Regions from separate parts of the Paeniglutamicibacter sp. ZC-3 genome, predicted to be linked through region 2. Evidence: riboswitches for the same ligand, from Rfam matches in the RefSeq annotation. Region 2 holds a riboswitch; each other region holds the start of a gene.
The links. Region 2 has a riboswitch for S-adenosylmethionine ahead of OIU93_RS02345 (hypothetical protein). Riboswitches for the same ligand answer to the same signal wherever they lie in the genome.
Positions count from the first base shown of each region.

Region 1: another riboswitch for S-adenosylmethionine. It lies ahead of OIU93_RS16355 (flavin reductase family protein); the one in region 2 lies ahead of OIU93_RS02345 (hypothetical protein).
Region 3: another riboswitch for S-adenosylmethionine. It lies ahead of OIU93_RS09455 (ABC transporter substrate-binding protein); the one in region 2 lies ahead of OIU93_RS02345 (hypothetical protein).

Region 1 covers NZ_JAOYTG010000018.1:74,232-79,116, reverse strand. The annotation lists gene dnaB (replicative DNA helicase) at 1-1, opposite strand, end outside; gene OIU93_RS16360 (DUF1801 domain-containing protein) at 517-942, shown strand; gene OIU93_RS16355 (flavin reductase family protein) at 1,037-1,546, opposite strand; SAM riboswitch class IV at 1,614-1,726, opposite strand; gene OIU93_RS16350 (dihydrofolate reductase family protein) at 1,970-2,596, opposite strand; gene rplI (50S ribosomal protein L9) at 2,810-3,265, opposite strand; gene rpsR (30S ribosomal protein S18) at 3,281-3,520, opposite strand; gene OIU93_RS16335 (single-stranded DNA-binding protein) at 3,583-4,176, opposite strand; gene rpsF (30S ribosomal protein S6) at 4,221-4,526, opposite strand; gene OIU93_RS16325 (acyltransferase family protein) at 4,698-4,885, opposite strand, start outside.
Region 2 covers NZ_JAOYTG010000001.1:520,374-525,258, reverse strand. The annotation lists gene OIU93_RS02360 (App1 family protein) at 1-1,045, shown strand, start outside; gene OIU93_RS02355 (thioesterase family protein) at 1,046-1,510, shown strand; gene OIU93_RS02350 (hypothetical protein) at 1,649-2,017, shown strand; gene OIU93_RS02345 (hypothetical protein) at 2,114-2,548, opposite strand; SAM riboswitch class IV at 2,564-2,687, opposite strand; gene OIU93_RS02340 (histidine phosphatase family protein) at 2,734-3,339, shown strand; gene OIU93_RS02335 (APC family permease) at 3,416-4,786, opposite strand; gene OIU93_RS02330 (amidohydrolase) at 4,783-4,885, opposite strand, start outside.
Region 3 covers NZ_JAOYTG010000007.1:22,655-27,539, forward strand. The annotation lists gene OIU93_RS09445 (acyl-CoA dehydrogenase family protein) at 1-218, shown strand, start outside; gene OIU93_RS09450 (LLM class flavin-dependent oxidoreductase) at 301-1,704, shown strand; SAM riboswitch class I at 2,081-2,175, shown strand; gene OIU93_RS09455 (ABC transporter substrate-binding protein) at 2,282-3,940, shown strand; gene OIU93_RS09460 (ABC transporter permease) at 3,947-4,885, shown strand, end outside.

The sequences.
Region 1 (4,885 bases), on a different contig from region 2:
CGGGTTTTTCCCTTCAAGCTGCGCGGGTTCCCAAGTTTTCCGCATCATTACCTATTCAGTGTCTCAAGGAGCACGGACGATTCGTTAGGTTCAAACTCACACGTGCCGTAGGGCACCGCGAACCTGTGGAAATAGGTGGGGAACACTGTCACCATAGACCTCTTTTCCCACAAACCCAACACGGTTATCCACAGGCCGTGTGGATAACCTGTGAACCTTGCGGCGTGTTGTGTGCACAGTCTGGGGAGAACGTTGTGGATTACACCAATTTTCTCCTCAGAATAACGATTTGACTAGGCATTATGTAGATCAGGTCCTGTGGATACAAAGTATTTATCCACATCCTCCACACGCGGAAAAGTCGGTTATACACACAAAAACCCCGGGATTCCGGGCTTGGATTGGCGACCATTTCATAGTTACCCACAAGCTATCCACAGACACGCCGGGACTTCCCGCGGATCTGGGGATAGCGGGGATTGATGGAGATCACCAACGACTGACATACTGGGGCGCATGAGCGCCAACAAGACCGCCCCGACAGCCGTTGACCCGGCTCAATTCATATCGGCAGTGTCACATCCGACCAGGCGCGCAGATGCCGAGGTCTTGCTCCGGATGATGGAAGAGGTCAGCGGAGAGCCCGCGGTTATGTGGGGTCCGACAATCGTTGGGTTCGGAAGCTACCACTACAAGTACGAATCGGGGCGCGAAGGGGATGCCAGCGCCATCGGTTTCTCCCCGAGGGCGGCGAACCTTGCCCTCTACGGGCTGACCATTGCACCGACCGCCGGCCCCCTATTGGAGAAATTGGGCAAGTGCAAACGCGGGGCATCGTGCCTCTATGTGAACAAGCTTGCCGACGTCGACCTGGACGTACTCACCCGGCTTGCCCGTGACGGCTACCGGTACATGACTGGCGTGGTGCACCACTCGTCTTAGTAAAACGTGTTGGCAAAGGCAAAGGGCTCAGTCCCCGTGGCGTCGAATCATGGATTCGGTACCACGGAGGCTGAGCCCTCGCATTTCAGGTTCCCTAGGAGACCAGCTGTTCTGCATCCAGGCGACGGAATGCCGAACCGTGGAACACCAGCGGTGAGTGGGCGTTGTCGTGCGTCTGGTGGCCGTGCACGCGTAGCAGCACCACATGGTGGTCGCCTGCAGGAACCTCTTGCTCGACGGAGCAATCGAGCCACAGGGTGGCGTCATGCAGGAACAGCGCACCCTCATCGGTCGAATCAAGACGTAGCCCGGCGAACCTGTCCCCCGACTTTGAGGCGATCTGCCGGCACACGCCCTCGTTCTTTTCGCTGAGCACTGAAACCCCGATCCGCCCGTTGGTGCGCACCAACGGCCAGGTCTTCGAGGTGTTCTGGACAGCAAACATCACCAGCGGCGGATCCATGGAGACGCCAACCGTAAAGGACGAGGCAATGATTCCCTGCGGTTGCCCGTCAACGATGGCGCAGAGTGCGGCAATGCCGGATGGATGCTGGGCAAAGACGTTGCGCAGGGTGTCGGGGGTGAGGTCAGAGGTGAGTGTCATGGTGCTCAATCCTTCGGCTTCGGCCCACCATCGCGGTGCGTGCTACACACGCGCCAACCAACGAGGTGTGCGGTACTTGCCTCCGGGGTTCCGGTAGGCCGAATCATCACCTGGAGCACCCCACTACCGTGAGAGGGTTGCCGGCCAACGGGCCAGGGCCTTGCGTTGACACTCTTGATTCTTCACTAACGTTAGAAGAAATAATTACGTCTCGTCAAAGTTTGTTTCGACATACGAAGTCACGAAGAGTAAGAATCGAAGATTGTGCGATCATTTGCCTCGTTGGTACCAAAGTTGCCCGAGACGCCCGCATTCGTTCCCGAACGCGTGGACGACAGCTCTGGGGCCGAAGAAGACGATGACATAGCCCGGAATTATGGTTGGCATACGTGCCACAAACGCGGTGGCCGGCACCTCTTCCACCTACGAGAGGTCCGAAACTCCCGTATAAGTCGCATAGGACGCATCGCCGGTGCGTTCGTAGACCAGGATGGCAAGCCCGCCCGGGGTGCTCGTGGTGCTGGAGAGCCGAAGTCCTGTGGGTGCGCCTCCCTGCGGGAAGAGTCGCCTTCCATGGCCAAGGACCACCGGCGCCACCACCAGTCGCAGCTCGTCAATCAGCCCCTCGGCGAGCAATGAAGCGGCAAGCCTGGCGCTCCCGTGGATCTGCAGCTCCCTGCCGGGGCGCGCCTTGAGGTCGGCAACCCGGGCCGCCACGTCACCGGAGAGGACGATGGTTGGATCCCAGGTTCCCTCGCCAAGCGTTTGCGAGGCCACGTACTTGGGCAGGGAGTTCATGAGCACCGTGAAGGGGTCGTCCGGGTCGGTGATTTGCGGCCAGTCCCTGGCAAATGCCTCATAGGTGCGGCGGCCAAGCAGCAGCCCGTCCGCTTCGCCGAGCCATTGCGCGGCCTGTTCGATAAAGGCCTCGTCCATGTGCGGGACGAACCATCCGCCCTGGGTGAATCCGTCGGTGGTGTCTTCCTCGGGAGACCCGGGGCCTTGCGACACCCCGTCGAGACTCACAAACTCCGTTAATACCAGCTTCATGACCGCGCCTTCTCGCTTGTTTGGCTACCCTTTCCCGGGATTCGACGTGGCAGTCCATCCAGGAGGGCACTGCCCCATTTGGCCAAGCTACTCGACGGGAACGCCCGGCGCCAGACCCGATGCACCAGAGGAGGCCTTAAACCACTGCGGACCCCGCCGAGGGCGGGGTCCACAGTGGTTTGCCGTCACACAAGACGGCGGGTGCACAAGGAATTACTTCTTTGCGGCAACAACCTGCAGTGAAACGGTTGCGGAGACATCGGTGTGCAGACGCACGGTCGCGGTGTAGTTACCCGTCGACTTGATGTGGTCGTTGATCTCGATGTTGCGCTTGTCGATCGCGCCAACGCCGGCGGCTGCAACAGCCTTGGCGATGTCGTCGGTCTTCACGGTGCCGAAGAGGCGACCGGTAGCGCCGGCCTTGACGGTCAGCTTGACCGGCTTGGCGGAAAGCGAAGCGGCAAGTGCCTTGGCGTCTTCCAGGGAAGCAACGGCGCGAGCAGCACGGGCGGCCTTGATCGACTCAACCTGCTTCTCACCGCCCTTGGTCCAGGTGATGCCAAAGGCGCGCGGGAGAAGGTAGTTACGTGCGTAACCGTCCTTCACCTCAACGATGTCGCCTGCGGCACCGAGGCCGGTAACTTCGTGGGTCAGAATGAGCTTTGCCATGTTGGTATACCTTCCTTAGCCGCGGCCAGCGCCGGAGTAAGGCAGCAAGGCTACTTCACGCGCGTTCTTGATGGCCTGTGCGATCTTGCGCTGTTCCTGTACGGAAACACCGGTAACGCGACGGGCACGGATCTTTCCGCGATCGGAAATGAACTTGCGCAGCAATGCTACGTCCTTGTAGTCGATGACAGTGATGTCAGCGGCCTTCAAGGGGTTGGACTTTGGTTTGGGCTTACGGAGTTCAGCCTTAGCCATCGTGGAGCTCCTTTATCAGGTGGAGCCCGCAGAATTTTCTGCGGGATGGTGAATAATTTTGTTTAGAAGGGTGGTTCGTCGGAACCCGGGTTGCCCCATCCGCCGTTGTTTCCTCCGGCAGGAGCACCCCATGGATCGTTCGCCGGTGCATTCCAGCCGCCGCCGGAGTTTCCGCCAGCGTTGCCGCCACCGAATCCACCGCCGCCGCCCTGGTTGCCACCGCTGAAGCCGCCGGCATTTGCGCCTGCGTTCTGCTGGCCACCAAAGCCACCACCACCGCCGGCGCCGGAGCGCTGGGTGCGGGTGACCTTTGCGGAAGCGTAACGCAGCGACGGGCCGATTTCATCGACCTCAAGCTCGGTGACGTTACGCTTTTCGCCTTCCTTGGTTTCGTAGGAACGCGACTTGAGGCGGCCCTGGGCGATGACGCGCATGCCCTTGGTCAACGTCTCGGCGACGTTTTCGGCAGCCTCACGCCACACCGACGCACGGAGGAACAGCGTGTCGCCGTCCTTCCATTCATTGGTCTGGCGGTCGAAGGTTCGCGGGGTCGAAGCAATGGTGAAGTTCGCCACTGCCGATCCTGACGGGGTGAAACGCAGTTCCGGGTCAGCGGTTAAATTACCAATAACCGTAATGACTGTCTCGCCTGCCATTGGAGCCTCCTAAAGTGTTGTTCTACGAAGATCGAAGAGCAGAATTACTCTGCAACGACCTTTGCCTCTTCCGGGCGGGTGATCTTGGTGCGCATGATGGTCTCATTGAGGCCCAGCTGGCGATCAAGCTCTGCGGAAGTAGCGGGGGTGGCGGTGAAGTTAACTACCGCGTAAATGGCCTCATTCTTCTTCTGAATGTCGTAGGCCAGGCGGCGACGGCCCCAGATGTCAACGTTCTCGATGGTTCCACCATCGTTACGGACAACATCGAGGAACTTACCGAGGGTTGGTTCAACGGTTCGCTCGTCGACCTCGGGGTCGATCAGCACCATCAATTCATAAGCACGCATGTGAACCCACCTCCTTTGGGCTAAACGGTCACGGCATTTCCGCAACAGGAGGTTCTTTGCATTTGCTGTCGCCACAACCCGATTGCCGGGCGCGGCAGAAACAGCCTCAACCATTCTAGCGGAAAATCACTGCCGCGCCCGACTACGCCGGGTGCGGTGCATCACGCGGGCTCACCGCGCGGGGTCGATAAGCCCGTCAGCGCGAAGCAACGCCTCAAGCCGTTCGCCGAAGACCGGGGCCAGCGTCCGTACATAGGTGTCAGAGACATGGTGCTTGTCCCTGTATACCAACACGTTCCCGATGACGGCGGGGCAGAATCCGTCAGCGCAGAACTGGTCGGAAAAATCCAGCACCCCCG
Region 2 (4,885 bases):
CATCGCAGCACGCTTCGAGGATCGCCTTTACGAGCTTCGCGCAGAGAGCGCCCGCGAACGCGGGCTGATCCCTACGGTGCTGCCCTACACTGGATACGGCTTGTCGGATCCGGAGAACGGCTGGGTGCGCATCTTCGCCCGGGTGCTGCTGGCCAAGCCCGGCGCCTTCGAAGACGGGCGCCACCTCGCGAAGGTCATCACGGACGGCGTGCGGGGCTGGCGTAACTTCATGTCACCGATCCTGCCCCACGGCGAGATCGAGGCCCACATCAACGGCGAACGCTTCAAGGTGCAGGCAGACCGCGGGGGAGTGGTCGATGTCCGCGTGGCCGCCTCGCTGGAACCCGGCTGGAACGAGATCAGCCTGCACGTCGAGGGTGGGCCCACCGTCACCGCGCCGATTGTGGTCGTTGACGGGAAGCAGGAGTTCGGGGTGCTCTCGGACGTGGACGACACCGTGGTGGTCACCGCGCTGCCGCGCCCGCTGCTGGCGGCGTGGAACTCGTTCGTGCTCTCCGAGCACGCCCGCCTGGCCACACCGGGGATGCCGGTGATGATGGAGCGGCTGATGCGAGACAAGCCCGGAGCCCCCACCTTCTATCTCTCCACCGGTGCCTGGAACGTCGCCCAGACCCTCACCCGATTCCTCTCACGCAACCTCTACCCGCAGGGCCCGTTGTTGCTGACCGACTGGGGAGCCACCGAGCGCGGCTGGTTCCGTTCGGGCATGCAGCACAAGGCCGACCAGTTGCGCCGCCTCGCCGCCGAATTCCCGAACATGAAGTGGCTGCTGATCGGCGACGACGGCCAACACGACCCCTATCTCTACGCCGAATTCGCCCGCCGCTATCCCCGCCATGTCGAGGCCATCGTCATTCGCCAGCTGACCCCCTCCGAGGCGGTGCTGGCCGGTGGGCGCAGCCAGGGGATCCTGAATTCCACCCCCGGAGTGCCCTGGGTCTACGAGCCAGACGGGTCGCGCATCGCCGAGAAGCTGGAGGGCCTGGGCATCATCAGCCCCGACGATCCGGCAAGGATCGACTGAATGTCCGGACACAAGATCCGCGTCGAGGTCCCCATGCGCTGGGGAGACATGGATGCCTACGGACACATCAACAACGTAAACCTGGTCCGCATGATGGAAGAGGCGCGCATCGCCGGCTTCGGGGTGCCCGGCGGCACCGGAAAGCCCGGCATCATGCCGCAGGTCGACCTGTTCTCCACGGTCCCGGAAAACACGCAGATCCTGGTCGTCGAGCACCGCGTGCGCTACCTCAAACCGTTGGACTACCGCAACGTCCCGGCGCACGTGGATTTGTGGATCAGCACCATCAAGGCCGCGAGTTTCGACATCAGCTACGAGTTCCACGATCCGGTGGACGGCGGGGTGTGCGTTCGTGCTGCAACCACCCTGGCATTCTTCTCCGTTGACGAGCAGCGATTGCTTCGACTTAGCCCGGGGAACAAGGAAGCGCTGGCGCAGTACGCGGCCGACCCGATTTTCCGCTAATGCTTTCTCTTTCCGGACGCAATGGACAATCGTTGCCGTGCAAGGCCTAATGCCCAGCCCCGCCTAGGAACACGTCGAACCGTCACATTGAGACAAGCCTTGGACTCTCCCGTGCAATGCGTTGCTATTGTTCGGAGCATGAGCACCGAAACTGCACCTCAGGCAGACACCGTGTCCTTGGACGGCCGAGTATTCTGCGGCGTTGAGAATTCTGCAACAGGAGAAGTAGGGCAATCCACCACATTTACCTACCACCAAGATCACGAAGTGGTTTGGGCAGAGTACTCCGGTGGTGCAGTCGTCCGAGGCTATCTCGTCGGCACTCGCAATGCGGATAAATTGAACTTTCGCTACGTTCACCTTGGCGCTAACAAGGAAACCTCAACCGGAGTTTGTGAATCGGTCATCGAGGTCCTTGACGACGGTCGGGTACGTTTCCATGAATCGTGGGCATGGGAATCCCGACCGGAAACGGGAAACAGCATTGTCGAAGAGCTGAAGCAATAGCCCGTTCTAAACCACCGAAAAAGGGGTGGCCCGCCAAGCACCGGTGGACTGCGACCGCCAACTTTGGGTCCACGGCCGTCTCAGCCGCCCGGAATCCTAGGAAAGTTGCAGGTTGCCCGTCAGGGACTCGAAGTCGCGGGCCAATTCCTCATCGCGCTCGAAGGTACATGCAGAGAGCGGTTCGGTGCTGAAGGAAAAGTAGCGCAGCCCGGCACTGTGGCGCGGATCGGCGGGAAGCGCAATCGCGTTGCTGTGGAAATTCACCCGCCCAAGTGAAATCCCCGGAGCCGGCTGCGGCGCAATGCGCAGCAGCTGCACAATGACCGGCAGGTCGTGGGCGAACACCTGGTGGTGGGTGCCTCCGGCAAAGACATGCAGTGTCAGGCCCTGGGTCAGGGACATCGCGACCTCGATGTCAGCGGGCGCCCAAAGCGTGGGGCGGGCCATGAGGCTCCTGATCGCCCGGGGATTGGTGCGGTGTCCGGAGTGGAACGAGGTACAGGTGTCGATGGAACGTGACTCATTGCGCAAGGTGGTGGCGCCTTTCGTGTGCTCTTGTCCCCAAGGCAGCGGCTGCTGCCAGGACCGCTTCGTCATCCGAACCACCCTTGAAGCATGGGGTTGGTGTCGCGCCGGGTCGGAGCCCAAAGCTGACGCGTATCTCGTGAAGCTAATTTCATCCTACCAAACGCCCGGTGACCTTTTAGAGTGAGTGAATGAGACTCATCTTGATCCGCCACGGGCAGACAGCCTCCAATGTGGCCCAGGCCCTGGACACCGCGGCCCCCGGCGCGCCGCTGGACGAGACCGGCCTGGCCCAGGCACGGGAACTCGTCCGGAGGCTCGGTGCCGAGGATGTGGACGCGGTCTTCTCCTCGCCGTTGCTGCGCGCCAAGATGACCGCAACGCCCTTGGCCGATTCCCGCGGACTTGTCCTTGCCGAGCACGTGGGGCTGAGCGAAATCTCCGCCGGTGACCTGGAGATGCGCAACGACCCCGAGGCCCAACTTGCCTACCGCGACGTGTTTTTCCGGTGGCTTTCCGGCGACCTTGCCGCCAAGGTTGCTGGCGGCGAGGATGCGCACACGGCACTGGATCGATTCAACTCGGTCATCGAACAGGCGCGCGCAGCTGGGACCGGAAAGCTGGTCGTGGTCAGCCATGCCGCAATGCTGGTGACATGGCTTGCCTCCCGAAGCACCAACTTCGACCCCGGCCTGCTGAGCCCGCTGCCACTGGCCAACACCGGAGTGGTGACGCTGGATGCGGTAGCAAGATCGCGGTGGACCATGCGCAGTTGGCAGGACCGGCGTCTGGACTAGAAAGTCCCGTTCTGCAACCGGCGATGCCGCCCGCACGGCGCCGAAACGTCGTGGGGGCGGCAATTCAGGATCGGCGTCAGTCCTCGAAGGAAAGCTTCGGCGGGGTGGTGCGGAAGCCCTTGGTGCGGATGGCCAAAAAGCCGATTCCCGCGGCGAACCACATCAGTCCCACCACAAGACTGACGCCGGAGAGCGAGGTCCACAACCAAATGGTCAGCGCGAATCCCACCAGGGGCATGAGCAGGTAGAGCAACACCGAACGGGCACCGCGCGCCTTAGCATCCATGAAGAAGGTCTTGATGACCGAAAGGTTCACCATGGAGAACGCAACCAGGGCCCCGAAGCTGACCACCGAGGCCGCAGTCTCCAAGCTGACGAAGAGGTAGGTCAGCGACACCGCGGAGACCACGAGGGTGGCATAGACGGGGGTGGAAAAACGGCGATTGAGCATGCCCATGCGGCGCGGCAGCAATCCGTCACGACCCATGGAGTACAGGATTCGGGTCACGCTGGCCTGCGAGGCCATGGCCGAACCAAATGACCCCACAACGTAGACCGCCACAAAGATCGCGGTGAGCACCGAACCGCCGACCCCTGCCATGAGCTCGACGCCCGCGGCATCCGGATCGGTGAAGGTGGTGTGGTCCGGGTGGATCAATGCCCCGGCCCAGCCAACGACGATGAAGATCAGGCCGCCGGCCAAGGTGGTAAGCACGATCGCGGCGGGAATCGTCTTGCCGGGATTCCTCGCATCCTCCGACAAGGTCGAAATAGCATCGAATCCCAGGAACGAGAGCGAGAGGATGGCAGCGCCGGAGAAGATCGGGCCCAGGCCGTCGGCGCCAAAGGAGAACGGTGCCAACAGGCTTGGGGCATCGGCGTTGATGACCTGGTTGAGCACCAGCGCCACGAAGATGCCGATCATGAGCACCGAGGAGGCGACCACCGTGGCGCTGAGCCGGCCGATGAACTTGATGCCGATGATGTTCAGGCCCAGCACCAGCACGAGGGACACCAGCGAGAACGCCCAGGCGGGGACCGCAGGGAACTGCGTGTTGAGATAGATGCCGATGAGCAGAAAATTGATCATCGGGATGAACAAGTAGTCGAGCATCAGCGTCCAGCCCGTGGCAAAACCGACAGTTCCGCCGAAGGCCTGCTGGGTGTAGGCGTAGGCGGATCCGGCCTGCGGCACCGCCCGGGACATCTGGGCGTAGCTGAAGGCCGTGAACAGCATGGTCACCAGTCCCACGATATAAGCGGCCGGCAGATGTCCGTTGGTCACCCCGGTCACCACGCCGTAGGTGGTGAACACCGTGACCGGCGCCATGTACGTCAGTCCGAAGAGCACCAGGAAAGGTATGCCCAGGACCCGCTTGAGCTCAGTGGGACGGGCGCCGTGTATGCTGCCGGATGCCGGAACATGAGCCGAGATCTTGGTATTCATCGTATTCCGTCCAATGCCGGTTCGGGTGTCGTCAGGTGGGTGGGTTTGCCGGCAAGCCAGGTGCCAAGGACCTTCACGCCGGCCACGTCGTGTTCCGCG
Region 3 (4,885 bases), on a different contig from region 2:
CGGCGGCGACCAAGCTTTTTGACGGACTGGGCGCCTCGGCAACCGCCAAGGGCTGCAACCTGGACCGGCACTGGCGCAACGCGCGCACCGTTGCCACCCACAACCCGGCGATCTACAAGGCGCGCATCATCGGCGACTACGAGGTCAATGGAACGGCACCCCAGCAGCTCAACGCCATCGGCGACGTGGGTGCAATACCGGCAACCGGCCTCCCCTAAAACCGCCAACCGCCACCGAACCAATGACTTGATCCGCGCACCATCGGATCCGCAAACTCCCACCACCTCGCGAAGGACAAACATGAGCCAGACACCCGCCCCCCGCCACATCCGTTTCAACGCCTTCGACATGAACTGCGTGGGGCACCAGTCCCCGGGTCTGTGGAAGCACCCCAAGGACCAGTCCGCCCGCTATAAGGACCTGTCCTACTGGACCGACCTGGCCAAGACCCTGGAAAAGGGCAAGTTCGACGGCATCTTCATCGCCGACGTGCTGGGCACCTACGACGTCTTCGGCGGCTCCAACGAGGTACCGCTGCGCGCCGGCACCCAGGTCCCGGTCAACGACCCCTTCATGCTGGTTTCGGCCATGGCCTCGGTGACCGAGAACCTCGGCTTCGGCGTCACCGCCGGGACGTCCTACGAGCACCCCTACCCCTTCGCCCGCCGCCTGGCGACCCTCGACCACCTGACCAAGGGCCGCGTCGGGTGGAATGTCGTGACCGGCTACCTGCCCTCCGCCGCACGGAACATGGGCCAGGAGGACCAGCTCGAGCACGACGAGCGCTACAACCAGGCCGACGAGTACATGGAGGTCATCTACAAGTTGCTCGAGGGCTCCTGGGAAGAGGACGCGGTGGTGCGCGACGTTGAGCGCGGCATCTTCACCGATCCGACCAAGGTCCATGAGATCAACCACGAGGGCAAGTACTTCAAGGTCCCGGGCATTGCCATCACCGAACCCAGCCCGCAGCGCACCCCCGTGGTGTTCCAGGCCGGCGCCTCGCCGCGCGGACTGAAGTTCGCCTCGGAGAACGCCGAGGCGGTCTTCGTGACCTCCCCGACCAAGGAAATGCTCAAGGCCACCGTCACCAAGATCCGCGACGCCGCCGAGGCCGCGGGCCGCGGCCGTTACGACGTGCGCATCTACGCCATGCAGACGATCATCACGGATGTGGACTCGGCGGCAGCGCAGGCCAAGTTCGAGGACTACAAGTCCTACGCCGACATCGACGGGGCCCTCGCCCTGATCTCCGGCTGGATGGGCGTGGACATGTCCACCTACGGCCCGGACGACGTCATTGGCGCCAACGTGAAGTCCAACGCGATCCAGTCGACCGTCACGACCTTCCAAAAGGCCAGCGGAGACGACGGGAACCCGTGGACCATCCGCCAGCTGGCCGAATGGGTGGGCGTTGGCGGGTTCGGACCGATCACCGTCGGCTCGCCGACCGAGGTTGCCGACAAGCTCATCGAGTGGGTCGAAGACACCGACGTGGACGGGTTCAACCTGGCCTATGCCATCACCCCGGGAACCTTTGAGGACATCGTGGAGTTCATCGTTCCGGAGCTGCAGGCCCGCGGTGCCTACCCGACCGAATACGTCGAGGGCACGCTGCGCAACAAGCTCTTCGGCAAGGGAGACCGCGTCCAGGACTCCCACCGCGCGGCCAACTACCGGTTCGCCAACGCCGAGGTCAAGTAGCATGGCCTAGTTTCCTCAGGGATTTCGGGCGGTGGCGCACCTTTTGGGTGCGTCGCCGCCCGAGGCATTTAAGGGGCAGTGCAGGTTCAGCCGGACGGCAACCTGAAGCCCGGGCAGGGAATCGGTCGACAATTGGCCCAGTCGTTGGGTTTCGGAGCACGAACTTGGGGGCATTATCAATATGACGAACGCGTGAAGCAAGGCCAGGATCCTTGGGGTGTCACATTCAGTCTTATGACGTTCCGTGAAGTGAAAGCGGCACCGGGGACGCCCTCTGCGTCGATTTGTTTCATGGCAAGCCCCATTCTGTTGGTTCCATCGAAGATTCTGCGACACACTGGAATTGTTCGAGGATGGAAAACACCACCACGGACGCACACCATCCAGAGCGGCTGAGAGACCTGGCTCGTTGACGCCGCAGCAACCACTCCCGTCACGGGGATCCGGTGCTACCGCCAGGACCGATGGAGATAGCCAAAATCTGCGCGGTCCGCCGAATACCGTCATGCCTGAGGCAGATGTTCGACTGATTAGCCATGTTGCGGCGTTCCTCGGGTGAACCGAGAAGGAATGAATCATGGGCAACACCACACCACCAGCGAAGCGTCGCCTTCCCACCGGCATTGGCGTCAAGATCCTGGCCGCGCTTTCCGTGGCCACCCTGGCCCTGAGCGCATGCGGATCGGGAGACCAGACAGCGGGAAACGCCGCCGGGCCACCAAACAACGGGCCCGTCCAGGGCGGAACCTTCGTGTACGCCGAAGTGGCGCCGATCAACAACTGGCAGACCCAAGCCGCACGCTTCTACGAGAAGTCCAATGTGCTCAATAGCGTGCTCGACCGCCTGACATACTTCGACACGGAATCGGGAAAGCTTGTGGGCTGGATTGCCTCCGAGTTCACCGCCAACAAGAACCAGACCGAGTTCACCTTCACCATTCGTGATGGCGTCAGCTTCTCGGATGGCACGCCACTCGATGCCAAGGCCGTCAAGGAAAACCTTGACGCCCTCGGCAAGGGCGTCAAGAGCGCACAGGTGGCACCGAACGTCGACTTCGCCGCATACAAGTCCGCCGAAGTCGTGGGAAAGAACCAGGTCAAGGTCACGCTTAAGACCCCCGACGCGAACTTCCTGCGTGCCACGTCATCCGTAACGGCCGGTCTGGTTTCACCGTCCACGCTGAAACTGGACAATGCCGGGCAGTCGGCCATCGCCAGGATCGTCGGTTCGGGCCCCTTCGTCTTCGAATCCGAGAAGACCGACGAAGAGGTTACCTTCGCCAAGCGCGCTGATTACAAATGGGCGCCCGAGACAGCGGCAAACCAGGGCGCAGCCTACCTGGACAAGCTCGTGGTGAAGTACCTGCCCGAGGTGGCGCACCGGGCCGGCGCCGTGCAAACCGGACAGGTCGACCTGGTCCGCGGCCTTCAGCCCGTGGACGAGCAGACACTCCAAGGCAGCGGCGACCAGGTGCTGCCGGCCAAGGGCGTGGACCTGACCACCAATATGGCGGCGGTCCGCATCGGTAGCGGCAAGCTCGCGGACACCAAGGTGCGCCAGGCGCTTCAGGTCGGCATCGACCGCCAGTCCATCAAGGACACGGTGCTCTCGGACAGCTACGTCATTGCCGATTCGGTGCTGAACCATGCTGCCCCCGGGTTCATCGACCTCTCCGCGGATTTGGCCTACAACCCGGAAAAGTCGAAGGCCCTGCTCGATGAAGCGGGCTGGGTTGTCGGAGCCGATGGAGTGCGTGAAAAGGGCGGCAAGAAGTTGGAGATCACTGTGACCAGTTCCAACAACTCCGTGGTCATCAAGCCGGCCTTCGAGCTCATCGAGCAGCAATGGCGGGAAATCGGCGTCAAGCTGGTCAACCGTGCCGCAGACAACACGTTCCTGACCACGGCAATGATTGATCCCAACATCGAGTTCTTTGGGACGCGCCAGTTTGCCTACGGCGGTTTGGGCCCGGTCTTTGGCCCGGAGAACAACACCCAGACGTTGAACGCCGACAGCGAGCTCAACGCGCTGTTCGCCAAGGAACGTGCCGCCACCAGCGAGGCGGAGCACAAGGAACTGGTCGCCGAGGAACAGCGCCAGCTGGTCAGCGAAAAGGCCTTGTCCCTGGTCCTGTGGGACGAGGTCCAGGTCTACGGCGGCATCGCCGACGCCCACGTCGAATTCACCTCCGGCACCGCCCCGATTTTCCAGGGCGCCTGGAAGACCGGGGAGTAGCCAACCATGGCCGCATACATCGCGCGACGCATCGGACAGGCCTTACTGGTCATTTGGCTTGCCTACACCCTGGTCTTCCTGGCCGTGCAGCTGCTCCCGAATGACCCGGTGACGATTTTCCTGTCGGCGGATGCTGCGGCCAACCCGGAAACCATAGCGGCCATGAAGGCGCAATACGGATACGACCAACCGCTGTTGGTGCAGTATTTCAGCCAACTGGCCGGTTTGTTCCGGGGTGATTTCGGATATTCGCTGGCCTCGGGCCAGCCTGTTGCAGAACGAATCGGCGCCGTGGCAGGTTCCACCTTGGTGCTGGCTTCCAGTGCCTTCGTGACTGCAGTGGTGTTTGCGGTTCTGTTGGTCGCTTCGACCACGTTGGCTCGGCGGACGTGGTTGAAGCGGCTGATCACCAACCTGCCGCCGCTCTTCGCGGCCGTCCCGGTGTTTTGGCTGGGACTGGTGCTCCTGCAGGTCCTGTCCATCCAACTCGGAATCATGTCACTCTTCCCGGACGGCTCGTTTGCCTCGATCGCCGTCCCGGTCCTGGTCCTGGCCATCCACGTTTCCGCGCCGATCGCCCAGGTGCTACTCAAGAGCGTGGACAACGTCTACGCCCAGCCGTTTGTGGACGTGTTGCGTGCCAAGGGTGCCTCGCCGTCGTGGATCTTCTTTCGCCACACCCTGAAGAACGCCGCCGCACCCGCCATGACCATCAGCGGGATCACGGTGGGAACGTTGCTGGCCGGATCGGTCATCACCGAGACGGTGTTCGCCCGGTCCGGTTTGGGCCAGGTGGTGCTGCAGGCAGTCACCGCGCAGGATGTGGCCCTGGTCCAAGGACTGGTGCTGATCACCGCCACGGCGTTTGTACTCGTGAACCTCGTGGTTGACCTGCTTTACCCGCTATTGGATCCGCGGATCCTCAAGAGTGGAACGCACGGGGCA